4 regions of the Bradyrhizobium sp. HKCCYLRH3061 genome follow, and region 4 is predicted to be linked to each of the others. Evidence: predicted binding sites of a transcription regulator. Region 4 holds the regulator's gene; each other region holds the start of a gene.
The links. Region 4 encodes PhoB, which activates phosphate uptake and scavenging genes when phosphate is short. Its sites were predicted from a motif close to TGTCATNNANCTGTCAT; they were not measured.
Positions count from the first base shown of each region.

Region 1: a site for PhoB is predicted at 4,387-4,403, ahead of ACQR2C_RS29455 (Orn/Lys/Arg decarboxylase N-terminal domain-containing protein). Genes of this name have one in related genera too.
Region 2: a site for PhoB is predicted at 3,325-3,341, ahead of ACQR2C_RS07930 (RNA degradosome polyphosphate kinase). Genes of this name have one in related genera too.
Region 3: a site for PhoB is predicted at 3,602-3,618, ahead of ugpB (sn-glycerol-3-phosphate ABC transporter substrate-binding protein UgpB). Genes of this name have one in related genera too.

Region 1 covers NZ_JBNPUE010000024.1:40,539-47,711, forward strand. The annotation lists gene ACQR2C_RS29440 (hydroxyacid dehydrogenase) at 1-748, shown strand, start outside; gene ACQR2C_RS29445 (hypothetical protein) at 1,180-1,392, shown strand; gene ACQR2C_RS29450 (GNAT family N-acetyltransferase) at 1,402-1,974, opposite strand; gene ACQR2C_RS29455 (Orn/Lys/Arg decarboxylase N-terminal domain-containing protein) at 1,983-4,340, opposite strand; gene cobT (nicotinate-nucleotide--dimethylbenzimidazole phosphoribosyltransferase) at 4,484-5,539, shown strand; gene ACQR2C_RS29465 (histidine phosphatase family protein) at 5,539-6,132, shown strand; gene cobS (adenosylcobinamide-GDP ribazoletransferase) at 6,129-6,848, shown strand; gene cobD (threonine-phosphate decarboxylase CobD) at 6,845-7,173, opposite strand, start outside.
Region 2 covers NZ_JBNPUE010000003.1:253,580-260,752, forward strand. The annotation lists gene ppx (exopolyphosphatase) at 1-1,030, opposite strand, end outside; gene ACQR2C_RS07930 (RNA degradosome polyphosphate kinase) at 1,073-3,268, opposite strand; gene ACQR2C_RS07935 (DnaA ATPase domain-containing protein) at 3,394-4,071, opposite strand; gene ACQR2C_RS07940 (CDP-alcohol phosphatidyltransferase family protein) at 4,130-4,684, opposite strand; gene purM (phosphoribosylformylglycinamidine cyclo-ligase) at 4,842-5,915, shown strand; gene purN (phosphoribosylglycinamide formyltransferase) at 5,929-6,582, shown strand; gene ACQR2C_RS07955 (cold-shock protein) at 6,727-6,936, opposite strand.
Region 3 covers NZ_JBNPUE010000016.1:82,411-89,583, reverse strand. The annotation lists gene ACQR2C_RS24115 (TIGR02300 family protein) at 1-360, shown strand, start outside; tRNA gene ACQR2C_RS24110 (tRNA-Ala) at 442-517, shown strand; gene ACQR2C_RS24105 (GIY-YIG nuclease family protein) at 822-1,073, shown strand; gene ACQR2C_RS24100 (MarR family winged helix-turn-helix transcriptional regulator) at 1,084-1,545, opposite strand; gene ACQR2C_RS24095 (organic hydroperoxide resistance protein) at 1,712-2,137, shown strand; gene ACQR2C_RS24090 (CaiB/BaiF CoA transferase family protein) at 2,259-3,461, shown strand; gene ugpB (sn-glycerol-3-phosphate ABC transporter substrate-binding protein UgpB) at 3,673-4,992, shown strand; gene ugpA (sn-glycerol-3-phosphate ABC transporter permease UgpA) at 5,042-5,923, shown strand; gene ugpE (sn-glycerol-3-phosphate ABC transporter permease UgpE) at 5,923-6,771, shown strand; gene ACQR2C_RS24070 (sn-glycerol-3-phosphate import ATP-binding protein UgpC) at 6,910-7,173, shown strand, end outside.
Region 4 covers NZ_JBNPUE010000001.1:513,183-520,355, forward strand. The annotation lists gene ACQR2C_RS02455 (HupU protein) at 1-296, opposite strand, end outside; gene ACQR2C_RS02460 (HoxN/HupN/NixA family nickel/cobalt transporter) at 320-1,417, opposite strand; gene ACQR2C_RS02465 (trypsin-like serine protease) at 1,586-2,902, opposite strand; gene phoB (phosphate regulon transcriptional regulator PhoB) at 3,050-3,757, opposite strand; gene phoU (phosphate signaling complex protein PhoU) at 3,774-4,490, opposite strand; gene pstB (phosphate ABC transporter ATP-binding protein PstB) at 4,521-5,345, opposite strand; gene pstA (phosphate ABC transporter permease PstA) at 5,342-6,223, opposite strand; gene pstC (phosphate ABC transporter permease subunit PstC) at 6,227-7,173, opposite strand, start outside.

The DNA.
Region 1 (7,173 bases), on a different contig from region 4:
CGTCCTCGTCGTCAACCAGTCCGGCGGCAACGCGCATTCGGTGGCGGAGCACACGCTCGGCATGATGCTGACCCTGTCGAAGCGCATCATCCAGTCCGACCGCCGGCTGCGCCGCGAGGCGGATGTCAACCGCAACGATCTGATCGGCAACGAGGTGCAGGGGCGGACGATCGGCATCGTCGGACTTGGCAACGTCGGCCGCCGGGTTGCCGAGCTGTGTCGCGGCCTCCTCGGCATGACGGTGCTGGCCTATGACCCCTATCTCTCGTCGGAGGAGATCGCGGCCCGCGGCGCGGAGAAGGTCGAACTCCATGACCTGATGCGGCGCTCCGATTTCGTCTCGATCAACTGCCCGCTGACGAGAGACAGCCGCGGCATGATCGGCGCCCGGGAGTTTGCGCTGATGCAGCCGCATGCCTATTTCGTCACCACCGCCCGCGGCTTCATTCACGACGAGGAGGCGCTGTTCGCTGCTCTGAGCGAAAAGCGCATCGCCGGCGCCGGGCTCGACGTCTGGGCCAAGGAGCCGCCGCCGCCGGATCATCCGCTGCTCCAATTCGACAACGTGCTGGCGAGCCCGCACACCGCCGGCGTGACGCGGGAGGCGCGGCAGAACATGGGCCGGATCGCGGCCGAGCAACTGCTCGCCGCGCTCGACGGCGGCCGGCCGCCGCGCCTGATCAATCCCGAGGCCTGGCCGCGCTACAGCGCCCGTTTCCGCGAGGCGTTCGGAGTGGCGCCGGGCTAGCCGGGAGAGGGGGAGTTGCGGGGAGAAGATTTCATGCGTCGCAAGCTGCGGGGTGGTAATGAATCTTCTCTCCCGGGCGGCTGCGGCGACGTGGACATTGCTATTTTCCGCGCCGTCTCGACAGCCCGGCGGCGGCTGATCATTTTTCCAGAGGCGCCATGAGCTTAGGCCATTTTTTTCGCTCGGCGCAGAAGGGAAACTGGTCCGATGCGCCGCCTGAACGCCATCCTGAAGTCGACCCATGGCCGCGTCCGTCGCGCCGTCTCGCAGTTCGTCGCGATTGCCGCCGCAAGCCTGCCTTCGGTCGGAGCCTGAGCGCCGGTTCCACGAGCTGCGTCAAATATTTGCGTCGGCCGCTTGATATCGGTCAACAGCGGACGGAGAAGCGCGCTAACATCTCCTCGATCACTGCGTGAGAGGCAGGAGGTTGCATGTCGCGCTACGTCATCCATTTCCTGAAGGACGTGCTGGGCGAGAATGGCCGCCAGTGCGAGATTTGCCAGAGCACGCTGGAGGTTGAGGCCGACAGCGAAGGCGAAGCCGCAGAAATCGCAAAGTCCAGGTTCTGCGAACAGCAGGAGCTGCGCGACTGGTCGCTGCACGCCGACCGCATCGAGGTGAAGGCGGCCGACTTTCCCTCCTGAGCTGCGGGCTCAGCGGCCCAGCCCAGCCGGTGCATCGCGGGCCCCGGGGCCGAGCGAGCGCTGCACCATCACGGTGTCGCACCAGCGGCCGTAGCGGTAGGCGACGCCCGGCAGCAGCCCCACTCTGGCGAATCCGAAGCGTTCGTGAATGCCGAGCGAGGCGACGTTGTCGGCGTCGATATAGCCGATCATCTGCCGATATCCCGCCGCGGCGGAAGCATCGATCAGCGCCTGCATCAGCAGCCGGCCGACACCGCGGCCGAGATGCTCATGGTGGACATAGATCGAATGCTTGACCGCGAACCGATAGGCCGGCCGCTTCCTGAACAGGACCACATAGGCATAGCCCACGACCTCGCCGCGGAATGTCGCAACCAGATGCGGCAGGCGATGATTGCGCAGATTCTTGCGCCGCTGCTTGAGATCGTCCGGCTCCGGCGCGCCGGAACCGGGGGCGCTGTCCTCGACCCCGCGGCGGACATGCCGCCGGTAGATCGAGAGCATGGCCTCGACGTCCTCGTCGCGTGACGGCCTGACGAGGACCGGCGGCTCGGTCTCGCCAGCCGTGATCGTGCTGTCCATGGTTCGAATTACTCTGCGCAGACATAGGTATGGAGCCGGACCCGGCCGGACTCGTCGAGCTCCTTGTACAGCCCCTGGATCTCGACGTCGAAGCCGGGATAGGCGTTGAACGCCCGCTCGAACATCTTGAGGTAATCGATCATCGGCTGGGCGCGCGCGGAGAGCCGCTCGCCCGGAACGATGGTGGCGATGCCCGGCGGATAGACCACGAACGGCGTCGTCGCAACGCGCCCGGCGATCTGGTCGATCGGCAGGTAATCGACCTCGTTGCGCATCAGCGCACGCGCTGCCTCACGCGGCGACATCGCGATCTCCGGCAAATGCTGCGGCTGGAACTGCTTTGCCTGCAGCGCGCTCACCTCGGCGTCGCGATAGAAACGATGCATCTCGCCGCAGAGGTCGCGCAGCCGCAGCTTGCCGTAGCGCGCAAAGCGCTTCCGGGTGAACTCCGGAATGGCGTCCTCCAGCAGCACGTTGTCATCGTGGAGCCGCTTGAAGGCGACCAGACCGCTGATCAGGGTTCCGGCCTTGCTGGCCTCGACACCCGGCGTCAGCAGGAAGAGCAGCGAGTTGAGATCGTTCTTCTCCGCCACGATACGGTTCTCGCGCAGATATTGCGCGACGATCGGCGCCGGGATGCCGTGGTCGGCATAGCCGCCCGTGGCGCGATCAAAGCCTGGGGTGAGCAAGGTCAGCTTGTTCGGATCGGTCATGGTGAAGCCGGCGGCCAGATCCGGAAAGCCGTGCCATGCCGCCCCGGGCGCGAGCTGCCAGAGGGACGCGTCGGTTGCGAGCTGGTCGGTCGAGATCGCCTCCCAGGCCACATCGTGGCTGGCTCCGGGATTGGCCGCATCGGGAATCGAGACGCGATCCGGAACGAACGGCTCGAAGAACCAGCGCCGTGCCGGATCCTTCTCCTTCTCCTCGAATTCCCTGCGCATCGCCCGGATCTTCTTGCGCAATTCGATGCCGAGCCGGATCGTGTCGTCCCACAGCACCTCGCCGGAGCGGCCCTTCATCATCTGCGCGCCGACGTCCAGCGAGGCGAACAGCGGATAGAACGGCGAGGTCGAGGCGTGCTGCATGAAGCTTTCGTTGAAGCGCCGATGCTCGATCCGCCGCCGCTGCCCCTTGATGTGGCGGTCCTTGACGTGGATCTGCGAGGCCTGGGAGAAGCTCGCGAGCTGCTTGTGGGTCGATTGCGTGGCGATGATGCCTGGTGCGTCGGGTCCGAGATCGCCGAGGCCCATGGCGAAGCGGCCGGCATAGAGCGGGTGGAACTTCATGAACCCCGCCCAGGCCTCGTCGAACATGATGTAGTCGCAGAGGTGGCCGATCCGCTTCAGGATCATCTCGGCTCTGTGGATCGTGCCGTCATAGGTGCACTGCTCGACCACCGCGACGCGGAACGGCCGCTCCTTGCGCCAGGCGTCGGGGTCCTTCACCAGCGGGTTGTCGCGGATTTGTTGCCGCAGGTGCTGCTCGTCGAGCAGGTCCCAGCGCATCGGGCCGATCAGGCCCCAGGGGTTGCGAACTGTCGGGACGTAGATCGGGACGCCGCCCGAGATGAGCAGCGCACCATGATGGGCCGCCTTGTGGTTGTTGCGGTCGAACAGCACGAGGTCACCATCGGTGACCAGCGCGCCCAACACGACCTTGTTGGAGGTCGAGGTGCCGTTGAGGACAAAATAGGTCTTCTCGGCGCCAAAGATTTGCGCCGCTTCCTTCTGCGCGCGCAGCGCCGGTCCCTCATGGGTCAGGAGATCACCGAGATCGAGCACGGAATTGTCGAGGTCGTCGCGGAATACGGCTTCGCCGAGATGCTCGACGAAGATCCGGCCGATCGGGCTGCGGCTGTAGAACACGCCGCCATTGTGTCCGGGACAGGTCCAGAGCTGGTTGCCTTCCTCGGCATAGTCGACCAGCGTGCCGAAGAACGGCGTTTTCAGCGTCTCCGCATATTGCTTCAGTCGGCTGATCAGGTTCTTGGCGATGAAGGCGGGCGTCTCCTCCGACAGGAAGACATAGCCGTCGATGAAGTCGAGCACCTCGACCGGCAGATCCTCGAACCGCTTGCGGCGGATCAGGAGGATGATCGGGAAGTCCAGTCCGCGCCGGCGCATCAGATTGATCAGCGACGCCGTCTTGCCCTCCAGTCCCTTCTTGCCCCAGTCGACGACCATGCAGCCGATCGCGGCGTCCGTCTGCACCGCGATCTCGGCGTCCTCCAGCTTGCGGGCGCGCACCACCTCGAAGCCCGAGCGCTGGATCTCCTCGATGATCTGGTTGAAGCGGACGCCGGCGAGATCGTCGGTTTCGAACACGGGCGCGGCGAACAGGAAGGTGAAGCGACGGGAATATTCCATGAGAGTCTTTCGGGCTGGGTGGGGCAGCCACCTGTCGTCACGTTCGATGACGGTTCAATGACAATCGGGCACTCACGGAGCTTGTCTCGGCCGTCTCGCGGTGGCAATCGTCCCGAACCCGAGTGACGCTGAAAGGATCCGCGGTGCTTCCTGAATGGATCAGCCTTGATTGTGCGGCCCCGTCCGAACTCCATCGGCAGGCGGCGCTGGAACGCCAGGCGCAGTTGACCAAGCCGTTTGGCGCCCTTGGGCGATTGGAGCAGGTGGCGGTCGAACTGGCGGCGCTGCAGGCCCTGGAACGGCCGGGGGCCGACAGGGTCCCGGTGGTGCTGTTCGCAGGGGATCACGGCATCGCGGCGCAGGGCGTGTCGGCCTATCCGCCGGAAGTGACGGTGCAGATGCTGCACAACTTCGCGGCCGGTGGTGCGGCGATCTCGGTGCTGGCGCGCAGCCTGGGCTGCCCGCTTGAGGTGGTCGACGTCGGGACGCTGGCGCATGAGCCGGTGCCCGGCGTCGTCGTCGACAAGCCACGGCGCGGCACCCGCGATTTCAGCACCGAGGCGGCGCTGACGCCGGAGGAGGTTGCGTTCGCGGTGGAAGCCGGACGGCGCGCGGTGCTGCGGCAGGCCGATCACGCGCCGCAACTCGTGATCTTCGGCGAGATGGGGATCGGCAACACGACGTCGGCGGCAGCGATCGCCGCAGCGCTGCTGTCCTGTGCGCCTGCGGACACCGTCGGCAGCGGCACCGGGCTCGACGCCGACGGGCGGGCCAGGAAGGCCGCGGTGATCGCCGACGCATTGCGGCAACACGGGCTCACGGCGGGAGCGGCCGTCGCGGACGTCCTGAAAGCGGTCGGCGGCTTCGAGATCATTGCGATGGCCGGCGCGATCGTCGCCGCCGCGCAGCGGCGCTGGCCGGTGCTGGTCGACGGCTTCATCGTCTCGGTCGCAGCGCTGGTTGCCGTCCGCCTCAATCCTTCCTGCCGTCCGTGGCTGCTGTTCTCGCACCGCTCGGCCGAACGCGGCCACGCCATCGTGCTCGACGCGCTCGGCGCGCGTCCTCTGATCGACCTCGATCTGCGGCTCGGCGAGGCCTCCGGCGCCGCCACCGCGCTGCCGATCATCCGGCTGGCTTGTGCGCTTCACGGGGGCATGGCGACCTTCGCGGAGGCCGCTGTATCAGGAGCCAAGCCCTGATGCGGATCGATCTGCTGCGGCACGGGACGACGGGGCGGGACGGCCATCTCGACGGCCGTACCGACCCGCCGCTCAGCGACCTCGGCTGGGATCAATTCCGGCGGCAGACGCAGAGCCGGATCTGGCGCAGCGTTGTCAGCTCGCCGTTGGCGCGCGCACGTGCGGCGGCGGAGGACTATGCGCGACAGGCCGGCTGCGCGCTGGACATCGATGCGGACTGGAGCGAGCTCGATTTCGGGCACTGGGACGGGCGAAGCCGCCGTGACCTCGCCGCCGAGCCCGGGGGGAAAGGTTTGCTCGACGCCTTTCATGCTGATCCCACAGTCCGGGCACCGGGTGGTGAGAGCTGGGTCGATCTGCGAGCGCGTGTCACGCGCGCGACTGATCACATTCTGGCAAAGTCCGAGCCTGCGCCGGTTCTGGTGGTGACGCATGGCGGCGCCGTGCGTGCCGCGCTGTCGCATCTGCTCGGCTGGCCGCTGCGCCAGCTATGGAGCCTGCGTATCTGTCCCGGCACGCGGATCACACTCGAAGCCGGGCAGGGCGATGATGGTGTAGCTTGGGGCGAAATCGTCGAGATCATTCAGCCATGACGCTTCGTGAATTCTGGATTGCATTGCAGTTCCTGACGCGGCTGCCGACCCCACGCGTCGCGGAGTCGCGACCGGACGATCTTGCGCGGGCGTCGGTCTGGTTTCCGGCCGCGGGACTGGTGATTGGCGCCTGTCTGGCGCTGATCGCCCGCCTTTTTCATGAGGCCGATCCGTGGATCGTCGCGCTGGCCGTGCTGGTCGCCTGGATCTGGATCACCGGCGCGCTGCATCTCGATGGGCTCGGCGACGTCGCTGATGCGTTCGGCGCCGCGCATGGCAAGCCTGAACGCTTCATCGCCGTGCTCGGCGATCCCCATGCCGGCAGCTTCGCCGTCGTCGCGATCAGCTTGCAGATCGCCGCCAAGCTGGTGCTGACCGCCGAGCTGGCCACGGGCCCGACGGCCTGGGTGCTGCTGCTGATCCCGGCCTGGGCACGGCTGGGAACGCTGGTCTGCACCAAGACGCTACTGTCGTTGAAGCCGGGGCTCGGCGCGAGCGTCTCGAACAGCGTCGGTTGGAATGTCATTATCGCGTGGGGCGGCGTGCTCGTGATCGCCGCGCTGGCCGGCGCGGTCCCGACGCTGCTCGCCATCGTGCTCCTGCCGGCGGTCGCATTCTATTGGCAATGGCGGCTCGGCGGCATCACTGGTGATTGCCATGGCGCCAGCATCGAGGTCACGGAAACGCTGCTGCTTGCCGCCTGCGTGCTCGGCTAGAAGGCGCCGCCGAGCGCCTGCGCCAGCCGCTGCCACTCGGACTCATCGCCCGGCAGGCCGAAGCGCAGCCAGTTTGGCTGAGCCGGAAAACGCCGAACGTGGATGCCGTGCCGGGCGAGCCGCTCGGCCAATGCGGCAGCGTTCGCGTTCTCGACCAGCCTGAACAGGGGTGTTCCGCCAAGAGCCCTGGAACCGAGGCTGTGAATTTGGCAGCCGGACGCGGTCAGCATCGTATCGAGCCGTTGTCCGTCGGACACCAGCCTCACGCGTGCGTCCCGCAGCCATTGGTCGTCAGCCAGAGCAATCGAACCCATCGCAAGCGCAG
Region 2 (7,173 bases), on a different contig from region 4:
TCACGCGGAACAGGCGGTCGGTCCAGTCGATCAGCTCGCGGGCATGCTGGGCCGAGCGCGACAACAGCTCGTTGAGGCCCTGCGCCGCGCAGAGCAGCCCGTCCTTGGCGCGCTCGGCGTCGGGAAGCTTGGAGTAGAGCAGGCCCTCGCGCACGCCGAAGGTCGAGAACACGACGGTCGTCGGCCTGGCGACGCGGATGATGTGCTCGAGCACCAGCGCGGCATAGGCGAGCAGCGGGCGCCGCGCCTCGGCGATCGCTTCGATGTCGGCCAGCATGTCGGCGGCGACGAGACGGCGCAGCCGGCGCACGAAGGCCAGCGCGTCGGCCGCCGGGATCGCATAGCCGTGCATCACCCCGAGCGGATAGCCGCTCTGGATGATGTGGATGCGCGCCAGCGCGCGCCAGGTGCCGCCGACCGCGTAGAAGGTGCGGCCCTCGCCGGCCAGCAGCTGCGGCAGGTCGGTCAGCGCCTCGCTCGCGATGCGCTGCGCCTTCTTCAGCGATTTCTCGGCAAGATCCTGCAGCGCCAGGCTGCCGAGCGGCAGGGTGACGCCGCTGCGGACCTGGTGCCCGCGCACGTCGATCAGCTCGAGTGAGCCGCCGCCGAGATCACCGACGATGCCGTCGGGCTTGTGAATGCCGGAGATGACGCCGAGCGCCGAATAGCGCGCCTCTTCGGCGCCGGTGAGGATCTGGATCGGGGCGCCGCAGATCTTCTCGGCCTTGGCGATGAAATCGGGGCCGTTCGAAGCATCCCGGCAGGCGGCGGTCGCGATGGCATGAACCTGCCCCACCCGCTGCACCTTGCACAGCGCACGGAAGCGCTTCAGCGCGGTCAGCGCCTTGTCGACGGCATCAGATGCGAGAAGGCCGGTGGTCTGGACCTCGCGACCGAGCCCACACAGCGCCTTCTCGTTGAACACGGTGACGAGACTGCGTTCCATCGCCTGGTAGACGACGAGACGGACCGAATTCGAGCCGATGTCGATGACACCGACGCTCGTGGCCCTCGTGCGGGGCGGCTTCACCACGGCATATCCCGGCGCAGAAGGCCCCGGTGCAGACAGCCCCTATGAAGGAGAGCGTTCATTCCGGCGCGTGAGCCGGCGCGGCGATGATTCCTTGAGCGACTTTCCACGGCCGGACAGACTCGGATTCGTCATGAAGTAATTGTGCAGGTTGAACGGCTCCTCGCCCTTCGCGGCCTTCATACGCGTTGACGACCCATCCGGCAACAATTGCCAGCTCTGCTCGGTATCCTTCAGGTTCGCGACCATGATCTGTTCCAGGACCTGCTGATGCACGGTAGGGTTCTGCAGCGGGCACAGCACCTCGACGCGGCGGTCGAGATTGCGCGGCATCATGTCGGCCGAGGAGATGTAGACGGCGGCCTTGGCGCTCGGCAGGCCCTGACCCATACCAAAGCAGTAGATGCGGCCATGCTCGAGGAAGCGGCCGATCACCGATTTGACGCGAATGTTCTCCGACAGTCCGGGGAGGCCGGGACGCAGGCAGCAGATGCCGCGCACGATCAGCTCGATCGACACGCCGGCCTGCGAGGCCTCGTACAGCGCGTCGATGATGTCGGGATCGACCAGCGAGTTCATCTTCATCCAGATCACGGCCGGCTTGCCCTGGCGGGCGAAGCTGGTCTCGCCGTGGATGTGCTCGATGATGCGCTTGCGAAGCGTGAGCGGCGACACCGCCATCTTCTCGATGTCGATCGGCTCGGCATAGCCGGTGATGTAGTTGAACACCCGCGTGACGTCGCGGCCGATCACCGGGTCCGACGTGAAGTAGGACAGGTCGGTGTAGATGCGCGCCGTCACCGGATGATAGTTGCCGGTGCCGGTGTGGACATAGGTGGTGAGGCTGCCGCCCTCGCGGCGCACGACCATCGACAGCTTGGCATGCGTCTTCAGCTCCAGGAAGCCGTACACCACCTGTACGCCCGCGCGCTCCAGGTCGCGGGCCCAGCGGATGTTGGCCTCCTCGTCGAAACGCGCCTTGAGCTCGACCAGGGCCGTCACCGACTTGCCGGCCTCGGCGGCCTCCACCAGCGTGCGCACGATCGGCGAATTGTTGGAGGTCCGGTACAGCGTCTGCTTGATCGCAACGACGTCGGGATCGCGTGCCGCCTGCTGCAGGAACTGCACGACGACGTCGAACGACTCGTAAGGGTGATGGACGATCAGGTCCTTCTGCCGGATGGCGGCGAAGATGTCGCCGCCATGGTCGCGGACACGCTCGGGATGGCGCGGCACGTAGGGCGCGAATTCGAGGTCGGGCCGGTCGACCCGCGTCAGTTGCGACAGCTCGTTCATCGCCAGCACGCCGTCGACGACGAACACCTCGTCATCCGTCGTGGACAGCGCATTCTGCACGAAGCGGCGCAGCTCCTCCGGCATGTTGGCCTCGATCTCGAGCCGGATCACCGAGCCGCGGCGGCGCCGCTTCAGCGCTGTCTCGAACAGCCGCACCAGGTCTTCGGCTTCTTCCTCGATCTCGATTTCGGAGTCGCGGATGATCCGGAAGGCGCCCTGGCCCTTCACGGTGTAGCCCGGAAACAGCCGGCCGATGAACAGGCCGGTCGCCTGCTCCAGGGTGATCAGGCGGATCACGCCATCCTTGGAGCCGGGGAAGCGGATGAAGCGGTCGATCTTGCCGGGCATGCGAATGAGGGCGTTCATCGGACGCCCGTCGGCGGAGCGGATCAGCTGCAGCGCCACGGTGAAGCCGAGGCTCGGGATGAACGGGAACGGATGCGCCGGATCGATCGCGAGTGGCGTCAGCAGCGGGAAGATGTTGGCGAGGAAATGGTCCTCGATCCAGGCGCGCTCGCTCCTGGTGACGTCCTGACCGTCGACCAGCACGATGCCGAGCTCGCCGAGAAACTTGCGCAGGTCGCGCCAGATCGCCTGCTGGTCGATGGCGAGCTGCGACACCGTCTCGTTGATCAGCTTCAGCTGCTCGGTCGGCGTCAGCCCGTCGGGGCTGCGCTCGGCGATGCCCTCGCGGACTTGGGCGCGGATGCCGGCGACGCGCACCATGAAGAATTCATCAAGGTTGTTGGCGGAAATCGACAGGAAGCGCACCCGCTCCAGGGCGGGATGGCGCGGATTGACCGATTCCTCCAGAACGCGGCGGTTGAAGTGAAGCCAGGACAGCTCCCGATTGATGAATCGCTCGGGGCTCGAGGCAATCTCGATGGACGGCGCCGAGACCGGTGCTTTCTCTGAAATTTCAGTAACTTGCTCGGTATCCATAGGGAATTCGATCCATATCCGTCCAGTCGCGAATGGTCGACCGTAGCCCAATCTGGGTGACCAGGGGATGACGTTGCCGGCACTATTGAGGTTCCGTCATCAACCGCCGTCAAGATGGCCGCCGGTCACGCCGGGCGGAGCAGCTCCGCCGCCAGCGCCCGGGTGACGGGGCGTCCGAGCCGCAGCGACTCGTTGTCCAGCAGCGCGATGGTCTGGCGTGCCGCCGCATAGGACCGCTCGATGTGGCTGGCGAGATAGCTGACCACGGTTTCGTCGATCGCCATTTGCCGGTCGGCGGCCAGCTTGACGATCAGGGCCCGGAACAGCTGGTCGTCGGGCGGCAGCAGCGTGACCACTGGGACGGCACGCAGCCGCGACCTCAGATCGGCCAGGGCGATCGGCAGGGCCGCCGGGGCCTCGCGTGCCGTGATCAGCACGAAGGCCTCGTCCTGGCGGGCCAGGTTCAGCAGGTGAAACAGCGCCCGCTCGTCGAGACCGGTTGCGGTCAGATCCTCCAGCACCAGCGCGCCGGTGGCGAGCGCCCCGGGGACCACGCCTGCCTCAAGGGCATGCGCGGACAGCGATCGGGCGCCTGCCTGCTCGGCCCAGATCGCGGCGAGGTGGCTCTTGCCGGAGCCGTCGGGGCCGACCAGGAACATGGTCCGCGCCGGCCATTCCGGCCAGGCGTCGACCAGAGCGAGCCCGGCCGCGTTGCCTGGACCTTCGAAGAAATTGTCCCGCGTCAGGCTCTCCGCATGCGGCAGCGCGAAGGCCAGCTGACGAGGGGGGATATGGCCGGCCAAGATCGAATTGCTCCGTATCGTGTGGTGCGTGAGGTCAGGACGGGCCCTCCGCGGAGGATCACCGGACCTCGATGGTGCTCATGTGGCGCACCCAGTCGACGAGATACAGCCCGACCGACACGAGGGTAAAGACGGTGACCAGCACCATCAGCACCACATCGTAGGGCCTGGGCTCGAAGCCGAAGCTGAGCGAGGCCAGCACAAGCGCCGCGAATCCCACCTGGGCGACCGTGTTCAGCTTGGAGACCATCAATGGCTTCATCGCGACCGGCCTGTCGAACAGCCAGGACACGATCACCGCCGAGACGATCATGATGTCGCGCGAGACCACCAGGATGACGATCCAGCGCGGGATCGCGCCCCAGATGCCAAGCGTGACGAAGATCGAGACCAGCAGCGCCTTGTCGGCGAGAGGATCGAGCAGCGCTCCCAGCTCGGACCGCAGGTTGAAGCGCTTGGCCAGGAAGCCGTCCACGGCGTCGCTCACCCCCGCGACCACGAAGACCAGAAACGCGATCTCCATCTGGCCGGCCGCAATGGCCCAGACGACGATCGGAACCAGCAGGATTCGACCCAGCGTGATCAGATTGGGGATACTGTGGGGAATGGTCACGCAGCGGGTCCCGACGACGACTCGATCAAAAGACAACCCGATTCCGAAACAGGGCGAACCGGTACGGTTCCTAGATAGTGTGGGGACGAGCCCCTTGCGAGCCATTGCGCGCGGCCGGATTCCGACGTAACCAGCGGCCAGATTAGGGGTTTTTACCATGACCGAGCGCAAGAACGGGCTCACTTATGCAGATTCGGGCGTCGATATCGATGCCGGAAACCGTCTGGTCGATCTGATCAAGCCCATGGTGCGCGCAACCGCCCGCGCCGGTGCGGATGCCGAGATCGGCGGCTTTGGCGGCCTGTTCGACCTCAAGGCCGCTGGATTCAAGGATCCGGTGCTGGTCGCGGCGACCGACGGCGTCGGCACCAAGGTGAAGATCGCGATCGAGACCGGGCTGCATGGCGGCATCGGCATCGACCTGGTCGCCATGTCGGTCAACGATCTCGTCGTGCAGGGCGCCGAGCCGCTGTTTTTCCTCGACTACTTTGCGTGCGGCAAGCTCGACCCGGAGGCGACGGCGTCGATCGTGGCCGGTATCGCCGAAGGCTGCCGGGAATCCGGCTGCGCGCTGATCGGCGGTGAGACCGCGGAAATGCCGGGCCTCTACAAGGACGGCGACTACGATCTTGCCGGTTTCGCGGTCGGCGCGGCGGAGCGTGGCACGCTGCTGCCGTCTCCCGACATCGCGGCCGGTGACGTGGTGCTGGGGCTCGCATCCTCCGGCGTCCACTCCAACGGCTATTCGCTGGTGCGCAAGATCGTCGCCCAGTCCGGCCTCGGCTTCGATGCGCCGGCGCCGTTCGCGCCGGTCCTGACTCTCGGCGCGGCGCTGCTGACGCCGACCCGCCTCTATGTGAAATCATGCCTTCGCGCCATCCGCGAGACCGGTGCGGTGAAGGGGCTCGCACACATCACGGGCGGCGGCTTCACCGACAACATTCCACGCGTGCTGCCGAAGCATCTCGGCGTCTCGATCGACCTGACGGGCCTGCCGGTGCTGCCGGTCTTCAAATGGCTGGCGGAGCAGGGCGGCATTGCCGAGCGCGAGCTCTTGCGCACCTTCAATTGCGGGATCGGCATGATCGCGATCGTCAAGGCCGAGGCCGTCGATGCCGTCATCGAGGTGTTCACCGCGAATGGCGAGCACGTCGCGCGGCTCGGCGAGGTCGTTGCTGCGACAGGCGACGAGCGGGTGATCTACACCGGCGCCCTCGATCTGGCTCTGTGAGACGAGTGTGCCGATGAAGCGCCGCGTCGCCATCCTGATCTCGGGCCGTGGGTCGAACATGGCCGCGCTGATCCACGCGGCGGCGCAGCCGGAATTTCCGGCCGAGATCGCTGTCGTGATCTCCAACCGGGCCGATGCGGCCGGGCTGCAGAAAGCGCAGGAGAGCGGCGTCGCGATCGAAATCATCGAGAGCAAGCCGTTCGGCAAGGACCGCGCAGGGTTCGAAGCCAGACTGCAGCAGGCGCTCGATGCACGCGGCATCGAGATCATCTGCCTGGCCGGTTTCATGCGCCTGTTCACGGCGGAGTTCGTGCAGCGCTGGTACGGCAGGATGCTGAACATTCACCCGTCGCTGCTGCCATCATTCCCCGGTCTCGATCCGCATGGCCAGGCGCTGCGCGCCGGCGTCAAGCTGTCAGGCGCCACCGTGCATTTCGTCATCCCGGAGACGGATGCAGGTCCGATCGTGATGCAGGGCGCGGTCGTGGTCAGGGACGACGACACGCCGGACACGCTGTCGACGCGCATTCTCGGCGTCGAGCATCGGATCTATCCGGAAGCGCTGAAGCTGTTGGCCAAGGGCTTGGTGCGGCTCGAAGGCGATCTCTGCCGGACGTCGTCCGTGGAGCAAGGCGATCATACGCTGATCTGGCCGGTCGTCCGCTAGCTGTCGCGGACAAAAAAATCCCCGGCGGGGCCGGGGGCACATCAAGGCTGACGAAGTCTGATCATCGGCGGCGAGCGAACCTGACGCGGAGCTCGTGAGTTGGTTTACGAACCCGCGCTGTGGCGCCCTCCGCCGGGACGATGCTCACGAGAGCTTCAGGTTCTCTGCCGACGTCTTGCCGCGGCTCTCCACCAGATCATATTCGATCGTCTGGTTCTCGTTGAGCGTGGTCAGTCCAGCACGCTCCACGGCCGAGATGTGGACGAACACGTCCTTGTCTCCGCCAGTCGGTTTGATGAAGCCATATCCCTTGGTCGGGTTGAACCACTTCACGCTGCCCTTGTAGGTCGGCATCGCTGTCTCCTCGTCTAGACGAAAAAAAGACGCGGCCACGCTCACGCGTGCCACGCCACAAACGGGCTTCCCGGGATCTGCTCAATTTCCAAAGTCGCGAAACGCACAGTCGAACGGCCAATCCGATTGTACGGGAGATTGCAACACGATTTTCCGCCGATATCAAGGTTGGCGGACTGATGAGAACGCGTCGCGACGTCGCGTCGCCGGCTGTTGCTGCAATTGCGAGGCTTGTGG
Region 3 (7,173 bases), on a different contig from region 4:
GGCAAAAAGTTCTATGACCTCAACAAGAACCCGGTGATTTCGCCCTACACCGGCGAGGTCGTGCCGATCGCGCCCGTGGCTCCGACCCGCGCCATGCGCGGCGAGGCTGCGCGTGCCGCTGCGGCGGCCGACGTGGTTGAGCCCGCCGAGGCCGAGGAGTTGGTGTCGCTCGAGGAGGCCGATGCCGAGGAGAACTCCGGCAAGGTCAAGGCCGTCGTTCCCGAATCGGAGGACGACATCGAGATCGACGAGACCCTCGACGATGACGAGGATGATGACTCGACCTTCATCGCCGACGAGGAAGAAGGCGACGAGGACGTGACCGACATCATCGGTGATGTCGGCGGCGACGAAGAATAATCGTCGAAGACACTTGAGATCAGCCGCGAACTGTGGTTCACGGTGCTCCCCGGCGGTCACCCAGACCGCCGGTTCGGTTCAGGGGCCATAGCTCAGCTGGGAGAGCGCTTGCATGGCATGCAAGAGGTCGGCGGTTCGATCCCGCCTGGCTCCACCACGCTTCGCCCTTCAGGCTACGCGTGGCGCAGCCACGACGGAGCCTGAAGGGCGAAGCGTGGTGCCCGGCGAAGCCCCTTGGCGAAGCCGGGCTACTCGGAAGCAAACTCTCTCCGAAAATCGTGGCACCTGGCGAAGCCCGGGCTCGACGAGATGCCGCCTCTCCATGCCCGCAGGCCTGCTGATCACGCTCAGGTCCGGCCTTCGAACTTAGCCAGCGTGTAACGCCTGACGCAGCTCGGCTGACAACTCCGTTATCCAACTGCAGAATGCGCGCCTGCGATCTTTCGCGGCGAGCCCCTCACATGTGGTACGTCTACATCATCCGTAGCGTCGCCTTTCCCAAGCAGGAATACATCGGCGCGACCGCGGATATCCGGCAGCGCCTCAAGGATCACAACGCCGGCCACTCAGCGCACACATCCAAGTTCATGCCGTGGACGCTCGTCTGGTACTGCGCCTTTCCGGACAAACACCGTGCCTTGGCCTTCGAGGCCTACTTGAAATCGCATTCCGGCCGGGCCTTCGCGAAGAAGCGCCTCCTCGGTCCGGTCTGAACGGCCATCCTCACCCCTCCGCCGCCGCATCGAGCCGCTCCCGCAGCTTCACCAGCTTGCCGTGCAGATCCGTGAGCTCCGCGATCGAGCATCCCGTTGCGTCCAGGATCGCCGGCGGCACGATCGCTCTTGCCTTGTCGCGCAGGCTCGCGCCCTGGCTCGTCAGGGTGACCAGCACCTGCCGTTCGTCCTCGGCCGACCGGGTCCGCTTCACCAGATGCGTAGCCTCCATCCGCTTCAGCAGCGGCGTCAGCGTGCCGGAATCGAGGAACAGGCGGGCGCCGATGTCCTTCACCGTCAGGCCGTCCTGCTCCCACAGCACCAGCATGACCAGATATTGCGGATAGGTCAGGCCCAGGCGGTCGAGCAGCGGCTTGTAGACGCGGTTGAAGGCGTGCGCGGTCGAATAGACGGCGAAGCAGAGCTGGTTGCCGAGCTGGAGCGGCACGTCTGCCGCGGACTTCTTTCGCATCGAGGTCACCACAGGTCGATCCTATCGGCATCTTGAGCCTGCACGCCTCGCATCGACAACGGGCCCGGCGCACCGATCACGAATTTTCTACCGAACAATTATATTGTGTACAATCTAATTGTGTGCAATATAGACTCACTGAATTCGTCCAACCAGGAGACACTCCATGTCCGTGAACGTGCTCTACAAGACCAGCGCCAAGGCCACCGGCGGCCGCGACGGCGAGGCGGCGACCCTCGACGGCTCGCTCAAGGTCAAGCTCTCCACCCCGAAGGAGCTCGGTGGCGGCGGCGGCGCCGGCAACAATCCCGAGCAGCTGTTCGCGGCCGGCTACGCCGCCTGCTTCATCGGCGCGATGAAGTTCGTCGGCTCGCAGGGCGGCCCGAAGGTTCCCGCCGACACGTCGGTGACCTCCACCGTCGGCATCGGGCCGCGCTCGGAAGGCGGCTTCGGCATCACCGTCGAGCTCGCCGTCTCTCTGCCCGGCCTCGCCAAGGCTGACGCCGAGGCGCTGGTCGCCAAGGCGCATGAGGTGTGCCCCTATTCCAACGCCACGCGCGGCAATGTCGACGTCAAGCTGACCGTCGTCTGAGCTTCAATTCCGTCGTGCGGCAGGACGGCCTCCGTTGTCCTGCCGCATGGCAGCCCCCGTTTGCGCCACCGCCGCAGCAATGCTTAATGATCGCGAGCTGAAACCAACCTCGCGACATCCGATGACACCTCAATTTGCTCCCGGCGCCATGGCCGGACTGCGCGTGATCGATCTGACGCGCGTGCTCGGCGGGCCCTATTGCACGCAGATCCTGGCCGATCACGGCGCCGACGTGATCAAGGTCGAGCCGCCGGCCGGCGACGAAGTGCGCGACTGGGGCCCTCCGTTCCACGACGAGGACGCCGCCTATTTCGTCGGGATCAACCGCAACAAGCGCTCGATCGGCCTCGATCTCGCGTCCGAGGGCGGACGCGTCGTGCTGATGCGGATGCTCGAGACCGCCGACGTGCTGATCGAGAACTTCAAGCCCGGCACCTTGGAGAAATGGGGCATCGGCAGCGACACGCTGCGCGAGACATTCCCCAAGCTGGTGCACTGCCGCATCTGCGGCTTTGGTGCGGACGGCCCGCGCGGCGGCAATCCCGGCTATGACGCGATCATCCAGGCGATGACCGGCATGATCGCCGCGACCGGATCGCCGCAAAGCGGGCCGATGCGGATCGGGGTGCCGCTGGTCGACATCACGACCGGCCTCTATGCCGCGATCGGCATCCTGATGGCGCTGTCGGAACGGCAGCGTTCTGGGCTCGGTCAGTTCCTCGAGGTCACGCTGTATGAGACCGGCCTCGCGATCATGCATCCGCATACCGCAAACTACTTCATGCATGGCAAGCCGCCGTCGCTGACCGGCAACGAGCATCCGAACCTCGTGCCCTATGCGATCTTCCCGACCAGGACCGACGACATCTTCATCGGCGTCGGCAATGACGGCACCTTCCGCAAGCTCGCCAAGGAAATCGGCCGGCCGGAACTCGGCACCGATCCGCGCTTCGCCCGCAACAAGGATCGCGTCGCCAATCGCGAGGCTCTGCGCGCCGAGCTCGCCGCCGTGTTCAGCCAATTCGAGGCGGAGCCGCTGTGCGACCGGCTGCTCGCAGCCGGCCTGCCGGCGGGACCCGTGCAGAAGATCGACCAGGCGTTGACCAATCCGCACACGATCCACCGCGGCGATGTCATCGAGAAGGACTGGTACAAGGGCGTCGCCTCGCCGATCCGGCTCGAACGCACCAAGCCGAGCCTGCGCTCCACCCCGCCGAAGTTCAGCCAGCATGCCCAGGAGGTGCTCAGCGAGTTCGGCTACTCGGAGCCCGAGATCCAGGCCCTGCTGTCCGAGGGCACCGTGTGCGCAGAGCGCAAGCGGTGAAGCGCCATCAGCCTGTCGTCTCGCAACGCGAGCGTCGCCTCGGGCATCGCCCGGGCGCCGCGCCGTCTCGCACAACTCGCGGCGTTGCGCCGCAAAGCCGCGACGAACGCGCTTTCCGCTGACGATCCAACCGGTTATACATTCACAAAACTGTCATCTCGCGCTGCTACGGCCGCGACGCCGATGACGTTCCATGGGAGGAATTTTTTTAATGTCACTTCGACAATTCTGGACAGCCGCCGCTGCGGCAGCCACGCTGGTCCTTGGCGCCGCCGCACCCGCACACGCGGTGACGGAGATTCAGTGGTGGCACGCGATGACCGGCGCCAACAACGACGTCATCGTCAAGCTCGCCAACGATTTCAACGCCTCGCAGACCGACTACAAGGTCGTTCCGACCTACAAGGGCAACTACGCCGACACGATGAATGCCGGCATCGCCGCGTTCCGCGCCGGCAATGCGCCGCATATCATGCAGGTGTTCGAGGTCGGCACTGCCACGATGATGGCCGCCACCGGCGCCGTGAAGCCGGTCTACAAGCTGATGCAGGACGCCGGCGAGAAGTTCGATCCCAAGAGCTACCTGCCGGCCATCACCGGCTACTATTCGACCTCGAAGGGCGAAATGCTGTCCTTCCCCTTCAACTCGTCCTCCACCGTCATGTGGGTCAATCTCGATGAGCTGAAGAAGGTCAACGCCGAGATCCCGAAGACCTGGCCCGAGCTGTTCGAGACCGCCAAGAAGCTCCATGCGGCCGGCCACCCGACCTGCGGCTTCTCCGGCTCGTGGGTGACATGGGTCAATCTCGAGCAGCTCTCCGCCTGGCACAACGTGCCGCTCGCCAGCAAGGCGAACGGTCTCGACGGCTTCGACACCGTGCTGGAGTTCAACGGTCCGCTGCAGGTCAAGCATCTCGAAAACCTGGTCGAGCTGCAGAAGGACAAGACCTATGACTACGCCGGCCGCACCAACACCGGCGAGGGCCGCTTCACCTCGGGCGAATGCCCGATCTACCTGACCTCGTCGGCGTTCTTCGGCAACGTCAAGGCGCAGGCGAAGTTCGCCTTCACCGCCGCGCCGATGCCGTATTACCCCGACGTGAAGGGCGCGCCGCAGAACTCGATCATCGGCGGCGCTTCGCTCTGGGTCATGGGCGGCAAGTCGGCCGATGAGTACAAGGGCGTCGCCAAGTTCCTGACCTTCCTCTCGGACACCGACCGCCAAGTCTACATCCACAAGGCGTCGGGCTATCTGCCGATCACCAAGGCCGCCTATGCCAAGGCCAAGGCCGAGGGCTTCTACAAGGATCAGCCCTATCTGGAGACCCCGCTGCTCGAGTTGACCAACAAGGAGCCGACCGAGAACTCCCGCGGCCTGCGCCTGGGCAACATGGTGCAGCTGCGTGACGTCTGGTCGGAGGAGATCGAGCAGGCTCTGGCCGGCAAGAAGACCGCCAAGCAGGCGCTGGACGCCGCCGTCGAGCGCGGCAACCAGATGCTGCGCCAGTTCGAAAAGACGGCCGTGAAATAAGGCCAAGAGCCGGCAGGCCACCCGCGGCCTGCCGGCTCGCCGACCGATCATGCAGAAGAACGCCATCTTCCAGTCAAAGCTGCTGCCGTTCGTGCTGGTCGCTCCCCAGCTCGCGATCGTGCTGATCTTCTTCTATTGGCCCGCCATCCAGGCCGTCATCCAGTCGTTCCTGCTGCAGGACGCGTTCGGCCTGTCCACGAGCTTCGTCTGGTTCGAGAACTACGCCGACCTGCTCAGCCAGCCGGACTATTTTGAAGCCATTCTCCGCACCTTCGGCTTCTCCTTCGCCATCGCATTCTCGTCGCTGTCGGTCGCGCTGCTGCTCGCGGTCATGGCGGACAAGCCGCTGCGCGGCGTGACGCTGTACCGGACGCTGCTGATCTGGCCCTATGCCGTGGCGCCGCCGGTGGTGGGCGTGCTCTGGATCTTCATGCTGCACCCCTCGCTCGGCGTGATCTCGCGCTATCTGCGCGCCATGGGCATCGACTGGAATCCGCTGCTCGACGGCGACCAGGCGGCGCTGCAGATCATCCTCGCGGCCGCCTGGAAGCAGATCTCCTACAACTTCCTGTTCTTCCTCGCCGGGCTGCAGAGCATCCCCAAGAGCGTGCTCGAAGCCGCCGCGATCGATGGCGCACGGCCGATGCGGCGGTTCTGGACCGTGACCTTCCCGCTGCTGTCGCCGACCATCTTCTTCCTGCTGGTGATCAACATCGTCTACGCCTTCTTCGAGACGTTCGGCATCATCGACACGATGACCCGCGGCGGTCCTGGCAAGTCCACCGAGACGCTGGTTTACAAGGTCTACACCGATGGCCTGCTCGGCGGCAATCTCGGCTCCTCGGCTGCACAATCCGTCGTTCTGATGGTCATCGTCATCGTGCTGACGGCGATCCAGTTCCGCTTCGTCGAGCGCAAGGTGACCTACTGATGGTCGAGCAAGAAGGCATTCGACGCTACGTCGCGCATGTCATCCTGTGGATCGGAATCGCGATCGTCGCGTTCCCGGTCTATCTCGCATTCGTCGCCTCGACGCAGGACAATGCGGTGATCGCCAACGGGCAGATGTCGCTGCTGCCGGGCGGGCACTTCCTGTCGACCTACTATCAGACGATCTTCGTCGGCACGAGCGGCTCGACCCGCGAGCCGGTTGCGACGATGCTTTTGAACTCGCTGGTCATGGCGCTCTCGATCGCCGTCGGCAAGATCGCGATCTCGATCATCTCGGCGTATGCGGTCGTCTACTTCCGCTTCCCGTTCCGCATGCCGATCTTCTGGCTCATCTTCATCACCCTGATGCTGCCGGTCGAGGTGCGCATCTATCCGACCTACAAGATCGTCGCCGACCTCCATATGCTCGACAGTTATGCGGGGCTCGCGCTGCCGCTGATCGCGTCCGCCACTGCGACGCTGCTGTTCCGCCAGTTCTTCATGACCGTGCCGGACGAGCTGCTGGAGGCGTCCCGCATCGACGGCGCCGGGCCGTTCCGCTTCTTCTGGGACACCCTGCTGCCGCTGTCGCGCACCAACATGGCGGCGCTATTCGTGATCCTGTTCATCCTCGGCTGGAATCAATATCTCTGGCCGCTGCTGATCACGACGCGCGACGACATGCAGACCATCCAGATCGGCATCCGCAAGATGATCACGACGACCGACGCGCTGACGGAGTGGCCGATCGTCATGGCGACCGCAGTGCTCGCGATGCTGCCGCCGGTGTTCGTCGTCGTCGTCATGCAGCGCCTGTTCGTCAAGGGGCTGGTGGAGACGGAAAAGTGAGGACGGCGAATAGGGAGTGGCGAATAGCGAATAGAGACATCCGGGCATCAGAAGCCGTTCGCCTTCCCCTCCTCGCCACTCCCCATTCGCCATTCGCCTGCCACCGCCCGCTGCTCAACCTCTACCGGTAATCAGTCCATGGCCAACGTCACCCTCCGCAACGTCCGCAAGGTCTACCAGGGCGGCTTCGAAGCCATCAAAGGCGTCGATATCGATGTCGGCGACGGTCAGTTCTGCGTGCTGGTCGGCCCGTCGGGCTGCGGCAAATCCACCCTGCTGCGGATGGTCGCGGGGCTCGAGACGATCACCTCGGGCGAGATCGACATCGGCGGCCGCATCGTCAATGCGATCGAGCCGGCCGATCGCGACATCGCGATGGTGTTCCAGAACTACGCGCTCTAC
Region 4 (7,173 bases):
CGGTTGGTGCCGGCGAGCATGTTGAAGCGGCCGCTCAGATGCGGCCCGCGTGCGACCGAGCCTTCGAGCACCAGCAGATCGAGCCGCTCGCGGCCGTCGCGGATCGCCTCCAACAGTTCGACGACTTCGTCCCCGGTCTCTTCGCTGACAGAGGGATGCCAGATCAGGTCAATGCCGGACTGGCGCAACTCGTCGAACCAGCCGGACGCACCGCTTTCCAGGATCGACATCGTGCAGCCGCCGCAGCTCGCGCCCTGCAGCCACAGCATCCTGGTCATTTCGTCCGAGCCGGCCATCATCCGTACCCGCGCGCTCGATCCTATTTCGTTCTCGGGTTTAGCGCCCCGGCGCGAACGCTGGCAAGCTCCTCACCCGGCGCATCCTCGGAACCGCCCGGACGGCGGCCAAGCAGCACGGCGCCCGCCCAGATCAGGCCGAACAGTCCGATGGCGACGATCCCGAGGTTGGCGAGATCATCGCCCAGCGCAGTGACGACCTCGGCCCATCCGCCGGTGAAGCCAAGCCGGGGCGTCAGCAGCGCGACCGCCTCGACGCCGCCGATCACCAGCGCGATCGCGACCGAGGCGCCGGTGATGACCAGATTGTAGCGCCGCTTGCGCGCGGGATCCGTGAGCGCCCAGCGATAGGCGCCGGCCATCAGCACGCTGTCGGCGGTGTCGACGGTGGCCATCGCCGCGGCGAACAGCGCCGGGAATACCAGCACATGCGCCAGGCTCGCCCCGCGCGCCGCCTCGGTCGCCGACAGGCTGAGCAGCCCGATTTCGCTGGCGGTGTCGAAGCCCAGGCCGAACAGGAAGCCGAGCGGGTACATGTGCCAGGCGCGGGAGACGACGCGGAGCACCGGCCGCAGCAGACGAATGAGCAGGCCCCGCCCGGCGCTACCGGCGGCATCCATGTCGGAATGGGGGTGGGATGGGCGGCGCCAGAGGTTCACGAACAGCACCAGATTCGCGAAGGCGATCAGCAGCAGGAAGCCTGCGGAGACCGAGGTGCCGATGGTGCCGCCGATCGCACGGATGGCGCTGTCCTCACTCAACAGATCTGCGCCGGCCACCAGGCTCACCACGATGGTGGCGATGACGACGACGCTGGAATGGCCGAGCGCAAAATAGAGGCCGGCGGCGCGCGGGGCGCGACCGTCCTGCACGAGCTTCCGCACCACATTGTCGATCGCCGCGATGTGGTCCGCATCGACGGCATGGCGCAGTCCGAGCAGCCAGGCCAGCATCGCGGTGCCGACGATGGCGGGCCGGTCGGCGTAGAGCGCGAATGCCCAGGCCCAGGCCACCGCATTGGCCGCGACCAGCCCAGCGACGAGCGCAACGGTCCTGCCGGGCTGCGACCGCCACCACAGCAGCCGCGGGGCACGAGGATGATCAATTGGAACAATCGTCATACTCGAACTATAGCAAGAGCCAGGCCAGTTCGGTAAAGCCCCGCTGCAGGCGAAAGCTGCAGGAAAAAATCGGCTGCACTTGCCGGATCGCCCGCTCGCTTGGCAACCCGCTATCCAGTCGCGCACAGATCGTGACCAGCGGCGGGACCTCTCTCGTCCCCTCCCCCTTCACCGCGCCGAGGCACTCTGCGCCGCAATCTCGCGCCGCACGACGGCCTCGAACTGGCTTGCGGGCGCGGCGAACATCAGCCGGGTCTCCTCGTGGAACGCCGAGAAGATGCCGACAACGGTCGGCTGCCCGCCGACCTCGGCCAGGATCGGCGAGCCCGAATAGCCGAAATTGGCGAGGCAATGCACCGTCAGCAGCCGGGCATCGCTGGTCATGCCGGCGCTGCAATTGCGCTGGCCGGTCGGCGAATAGCGCCGCTCCTGGCCGTAGCCGATCTCGGAAATGGCGCCAGCCTTGGTCGCAGCCTGCAGTTCCTCGCGCGTCAGCGCCTTGACCGCGACCGGCTTCGACGGCAGCGCATCCTTCAGCACGATCAGCGCCCAATCGGCGGGCGAGCGGTCGAGCGACCATCTGTCGTGCCGGGTCGGGACGAAGTCCGGCGCCACGATCAGCTTGTCGGCGACCGACGATGCCGCCGGCGTGCCCCTGTTCATGCCGGCCAGGAAGCGGACATTGCCGGGGCTGACCTGCGCGACGCCGTTGAACACGCAATGCGCGGCGGTGAGCACGACGCGCGGCGCGACCAGAGTGCCGGTGCACCAGCCGCCGGTCGAGTATTGCGCGACGGTGACGACGCCGATCGACGACGCCGGCCACGAGGTGGGATCGACGACCTCGCCGATGTGGCGGTCGAGCCCGAGCAGTTGCTCCGGACGCGGAGCGGCGACGCCCGCCTCCGCCGATTCCGGCTTCGGCCGCCAGGCCGCAATGGCGCTCTGGGCCTGGACGCGCTGCGGCTCGGTCAGCTTGACCCTCTGCACGTCGCGGCCGGCCGATCGCACGCCGCTGCGACCCGCCATCACCAGCCAGGCGTAGCCCTGCACGACGTCCTGCTTCACGCCGCGACCGTCGAGCAGCATCAGGCCCAGCATGTATTGCGACTGGGCGAAGCCCTGCGCTGCCGCGCGGCTGAACCAGCGGCCGGCTTCGCCATAATTGCTCGCGACACCTTCGCCGTTGACATAGGCGATGCCGAGATAATGCTGGGCGACGGCGAGGCCCTGATCGGCGGCCTTGCGATACCACGCCAGCGCCTCGGCGGGGTTGCGCGGTTGGCCCCAGCCGAAGGCCTCCATGAAGCCGACGTCGAACTGCGCCCGCGCATCGCCCTTGGCGGCCAGCGGCAGCAGGCGGCGCATCGCCGCGGCGTGCTGTCCGTTTCCCGCCGCGGCGACCGCGTCTTCGAGCTCGGCGGCCGCGGCGCCCGCCGCGCTGCCGAGCAGCACGGCTAGAGATATGATGATGGTCTTGATCAAGGGCGTCCGCTGGGACCGAAACATCGTGACGGGCCACGAAGCAGACACGATCAAGACGGCGGCGGCGTGGCGGAAAGCGGACCGCGATCTCCTCAATCGGGCCCCCTCGCGCCTCACACCTGCTTCATCCTCACGCCCGATCGCCCCTTACACCTGCTCGCTCTTGGCGAAGCGATCATCGAGCGCATAGCCGGCGCCGCGCACGGTGCGGATCGGGTCCTGCTCGCGGCCCGGATTGAGCAGCTTGCGCAGGCGGCCGATATGGACGTCGACCGTGCGCTCGTCGATATAGATGTCGCGGCCCCAGACGCTGTCGAGCAGCTGCTCACGGCTGAACACGCGGCCGGGATGCTCCAGGAAAAACTCGAGCAGGCGGTATTCGGTCGGGCCGAGATCGATCGGCCGTCCCGAGCGCGCCACGCGGCGCTTCTCGCGGTCGAGCTCGATGTCGCCATAGGACAGCACGGTCGCCAGCCGCTCCGGGCTCGCCCGCCGCAGCAGGCCCTTCACGCGCGCCAGCAGCTCCGGCACCGAGAACGGCTTGACGATGTAGTCGTCGGCGCCGGTCGCGAGGCCGCGCACGCGCTCGCTCTCCTCGCCGCGCGCGGTGAGCATGATGATCGGCAATTGCCGGGTCTCGGACCGCGCCCGCAGGCGGCGGCACAGCTCGATGCCGGACAGGCCCGGCAGCATCCAGTCGAGCACGACGAGATCGGGAACGCGCTCCTTCAGCCGTGTGTCGGCCTCGTCTCCGCGCGCCACCGTCTCGACCTCGTAGCCTTCGGCCTCGAGGTTGTAGCGCAGGAGCGTCGTCAGCGCCTCCTCGTCCTCCACCACCAGAATTCGGGCGCCCATGTCAGAACCGTCTCTCTCAGTTGCCGGGGATCGTCGATGCGAAGCTCGTCATGTCGCCCTTCGGGCGCTTGTCCATGATCTGCTGGCCTTCGATCATATAGAAGACGGTCTCCGCGATGTTGGTCGCGTGATCGCCGATGCGCTCGATGTTCTTGGCGCAGAACATCAGATGGATGCAGAACGAGATGTTGCGCGGATCCTCCATCATGTAGGTCAGGAGTTCGCGGAACAGCGAGGTGCAGATGGCGTCGACCTCCTCGTCGCCCTTCCACACCGTCATCGCCGCCGGCAAATCGTGCGCGGCATAGGCGTCCAGCACCGTCTTGACCTGCGACTGCACCAGGTCGGTCATGTGCTCGAGCCCGCGGATCAGCTTGAGCGGATGGAAGTCGCTCTCCAGCGCCGCGACGCGCTTGCCGATGTTCTTGGCGAGATCGCCGATGCGCTCCAGATCGGTGGCGACCCGCATCGCACCGACGATCTCGCGCAGGTCGACCGCCATCGGCTGTCGCCGGGCGATGGTAAGAACGGCGCGCTCCTCGATGATGCGCTGCAGCTTGTCGACCTCGGCGTCGGTGGCGACCACCTTCTGGCCGAGTGCGATGTCGCGCCGCACCAGCGCATCGACGGAATCGACGATCAGACGCTCGGCGAGGCCGCCCATTTCCGACACCAGCCGGGTGAGATCCTGCAGATCGCTGTCGAACGCCTTGGCGGTATGTTCACTGGCCATGATGATCTCCTGAAGTCAATGTCGTCGGCGTCAGCCGAACCGGCCGGTGATGTAATCCTGGGTCCGCCGATCGCTCGGCGAGGTGAAGATCTTGCTGGTGTCGTCGAACTCGATCAGCTCGCCGAGATACATGAAGGCGGTCTTGTCGGAGACGCGCGCCGCCTGCTGCATGTTATGTGTCACGATGGCGATCGTATAGTTTTCGGCGAGCTCCTGGATCAGCTCCTCGACCTTGGCGGTCGAGATCGGATCGAGCGCCGAGCACGGCTCGTCGAACAGGATCACCTCCGGCCGGACCGCCACGGTGCGCGCAATGCACAGCCGCTGCTGCTGGCCGCCTGACAGCGACAGGCCCGAAGCGTTGAGCTTGTCCTTGACCTCGTTCCACAACGCGCCGCCGCGCAGTGCCTTCTCGACCCGGTCGTCCATCTCCGACTTGGAGATCTTCTCATACAGCCGGATGCCGAAGGCGATGTTCTCGTAGATCGTCATCGGGAACGGCGTCGGCTTCTGGAACACCATGCCGACCCGGGCCCGCAGCAGGTTGAGGTCGAGCTTGGGATCGAGGATGTTGGTGTTGTCCAGCATGAGCTGGCCAACGGCGCGCTGGCCCGGGTAGAGATCGTACATCCGGTTGAAGATGCGCAGCAGGGTCGACTTGCCGCAGCCGGACGGGCCGATGAACGCGGTGACGCGGTTGGTCCCCAGCGACAGGTTGATGTTCTTCAGCGCGTGGTGATCGCCGTAATAGAAGTTCAGGTTGCGCGCGGTCACCTTGGCGGGGGCTTCCGGCAAAACCTTGCCGTTCAGCGCGGCGGGATTGGGCTGGCTGACGGATACGGACAGGTCGGTCATTTTGCGTTCCTCTCGGCGCCGAGAATGCGTGCACTGACATTCAGGGCGAGCACGGCCAGAGTGATCAGAAGGGCTCCGCTCCAGGCCAGTTGCTTCCAATAGGCATAGGGGCTCTGGACGAAGTTGTTGATGGTGACGGGCAGGTTGGCCATCGTCTTGGAGAGGTTGAGGCTCCAGAACTGGTTCGACAGCGCGGTGAACAGCAAGGGCGCGGTCTCGCCGGCGACGCGGGCGGTGGCCAGCAGCACGCCGGTGATCAGGCCCGAGCGCGCCGCGCGATAGGCGATGCGCCGGATCACCAGCGATCGCGGCAGGCCGAGCGCCGAGGCCGCCTCACGCAGCGGGTTGGGCACCAGCAGCAGCATGTCCTCGGTGGTGCGCAGCACCACGGGGATGACAATGACCGCCAGCGCCAGCGAGCCTGCGAGCGCCGAGAAGCCGCCCATCGGCACCACGACAGCGCCATAGATGAACAGGCCGATGATGATCGAGGGCGCCGACAGCAGGATGTCGTTGATGAAGCGGATCACCGAGGTCAGGCGGTCGTTGCGGCCGTACTCGGCCAGATAGGTGCCGGCGAACAGGCCGAGCGGCGCGCCGATGCCGACGCCGATGACCGTCATGATCAGAGAGCCGACGATGGCATTGCGCAGTCCGCCTTCGCTCGAGCCCGGCGGCGGGGTGTCGGCGGAAAACACTTGCAGGCTGAGGCCGGCGAGGCCGTTATAGAACAGCGTGAACAGGATCAGCGCCAGCCAGGTGACGCCGAACAGCGCGGCGGCGACGCAGAGGCCGCGGATCACGATGTCCCTGCGGCGTCGGCGCGCATAGATCGGATTGACCGGCGTATCGGCGGTGAGCGAATCTGCGCTGGACATGGCTTATTTTCCCGCCTTTGCTTGGAGCCGCATGAGCATCAGGCGCGCGCTCGCCAGCACGAAGAAGGTGAGCACGAAGAGCAGCAGGCCGAGCAGGATCAGGCTCGACTGGTGCAGGCCGTCGCTCTCCTGGAACTCAGAGGCAATGGCGGCCGAGATCGTGGTGCCCGGCGCGAAGATCGACGATGAGATCCGGAACGAGTTGCCGATGATGAAGGTCACCGCCATCGTTTCGCCGAGCGCACGACCCAGCGCCAGCATGACGCCGCCGATGACGCCGACACGGGTGTAGGGAATGACGACGCTGCGCACGACCTCCCAGGTGGTGCAGCCGACCCCGTAGGCCGCTTCCTTCAGCACCGGCGGGACGGTCTTGAACACGTCGACCGAGATCGAGGTGATGAAGGGCAGCACCATGATCGCCAGGATCAGCGAGGCGTTGAACAGACTGAGATAGGACGGCGGACCGGCGAAGATGTCCTGCAGCACCGGGATGCCGGAGCAGAGATTGATCATGAACGGCTGGAACGTGTAGGCCAGGAACGGGCCCAGAACGAAGAAGCCCCACATGCCGTAGATGATCGAGGGAATGCCGGCGAGCAGCTCGATCGCAATGCCGATCGGACGGCGCAGCCATTGCGGGCACAGCTCGGTGAGGAAGATCGCAATGCCGAGACCCACCGGAATCGCGATCAGCATCGCGATGAAGGACGTGACCAGGGTGCCGTAGATCGGGCCGAGCGCCCCGAGCACCGGCGGATCGGCCGACGGCGCCCAGCGCCGCGTCCACAGGAATTCGAAGCCGTAGGCCTTCATCGCCGGCCAGGCGCCGATGATGAGAGAGATGATGATGCCGCCGAGGATCAACAGGACCGAGATCGCGGCGAGCCGGGTGATCCAGTAAAAGGTGACGTCGCCAAGCTTGAAGGCACTGAGCGCGCGCGCCCGGT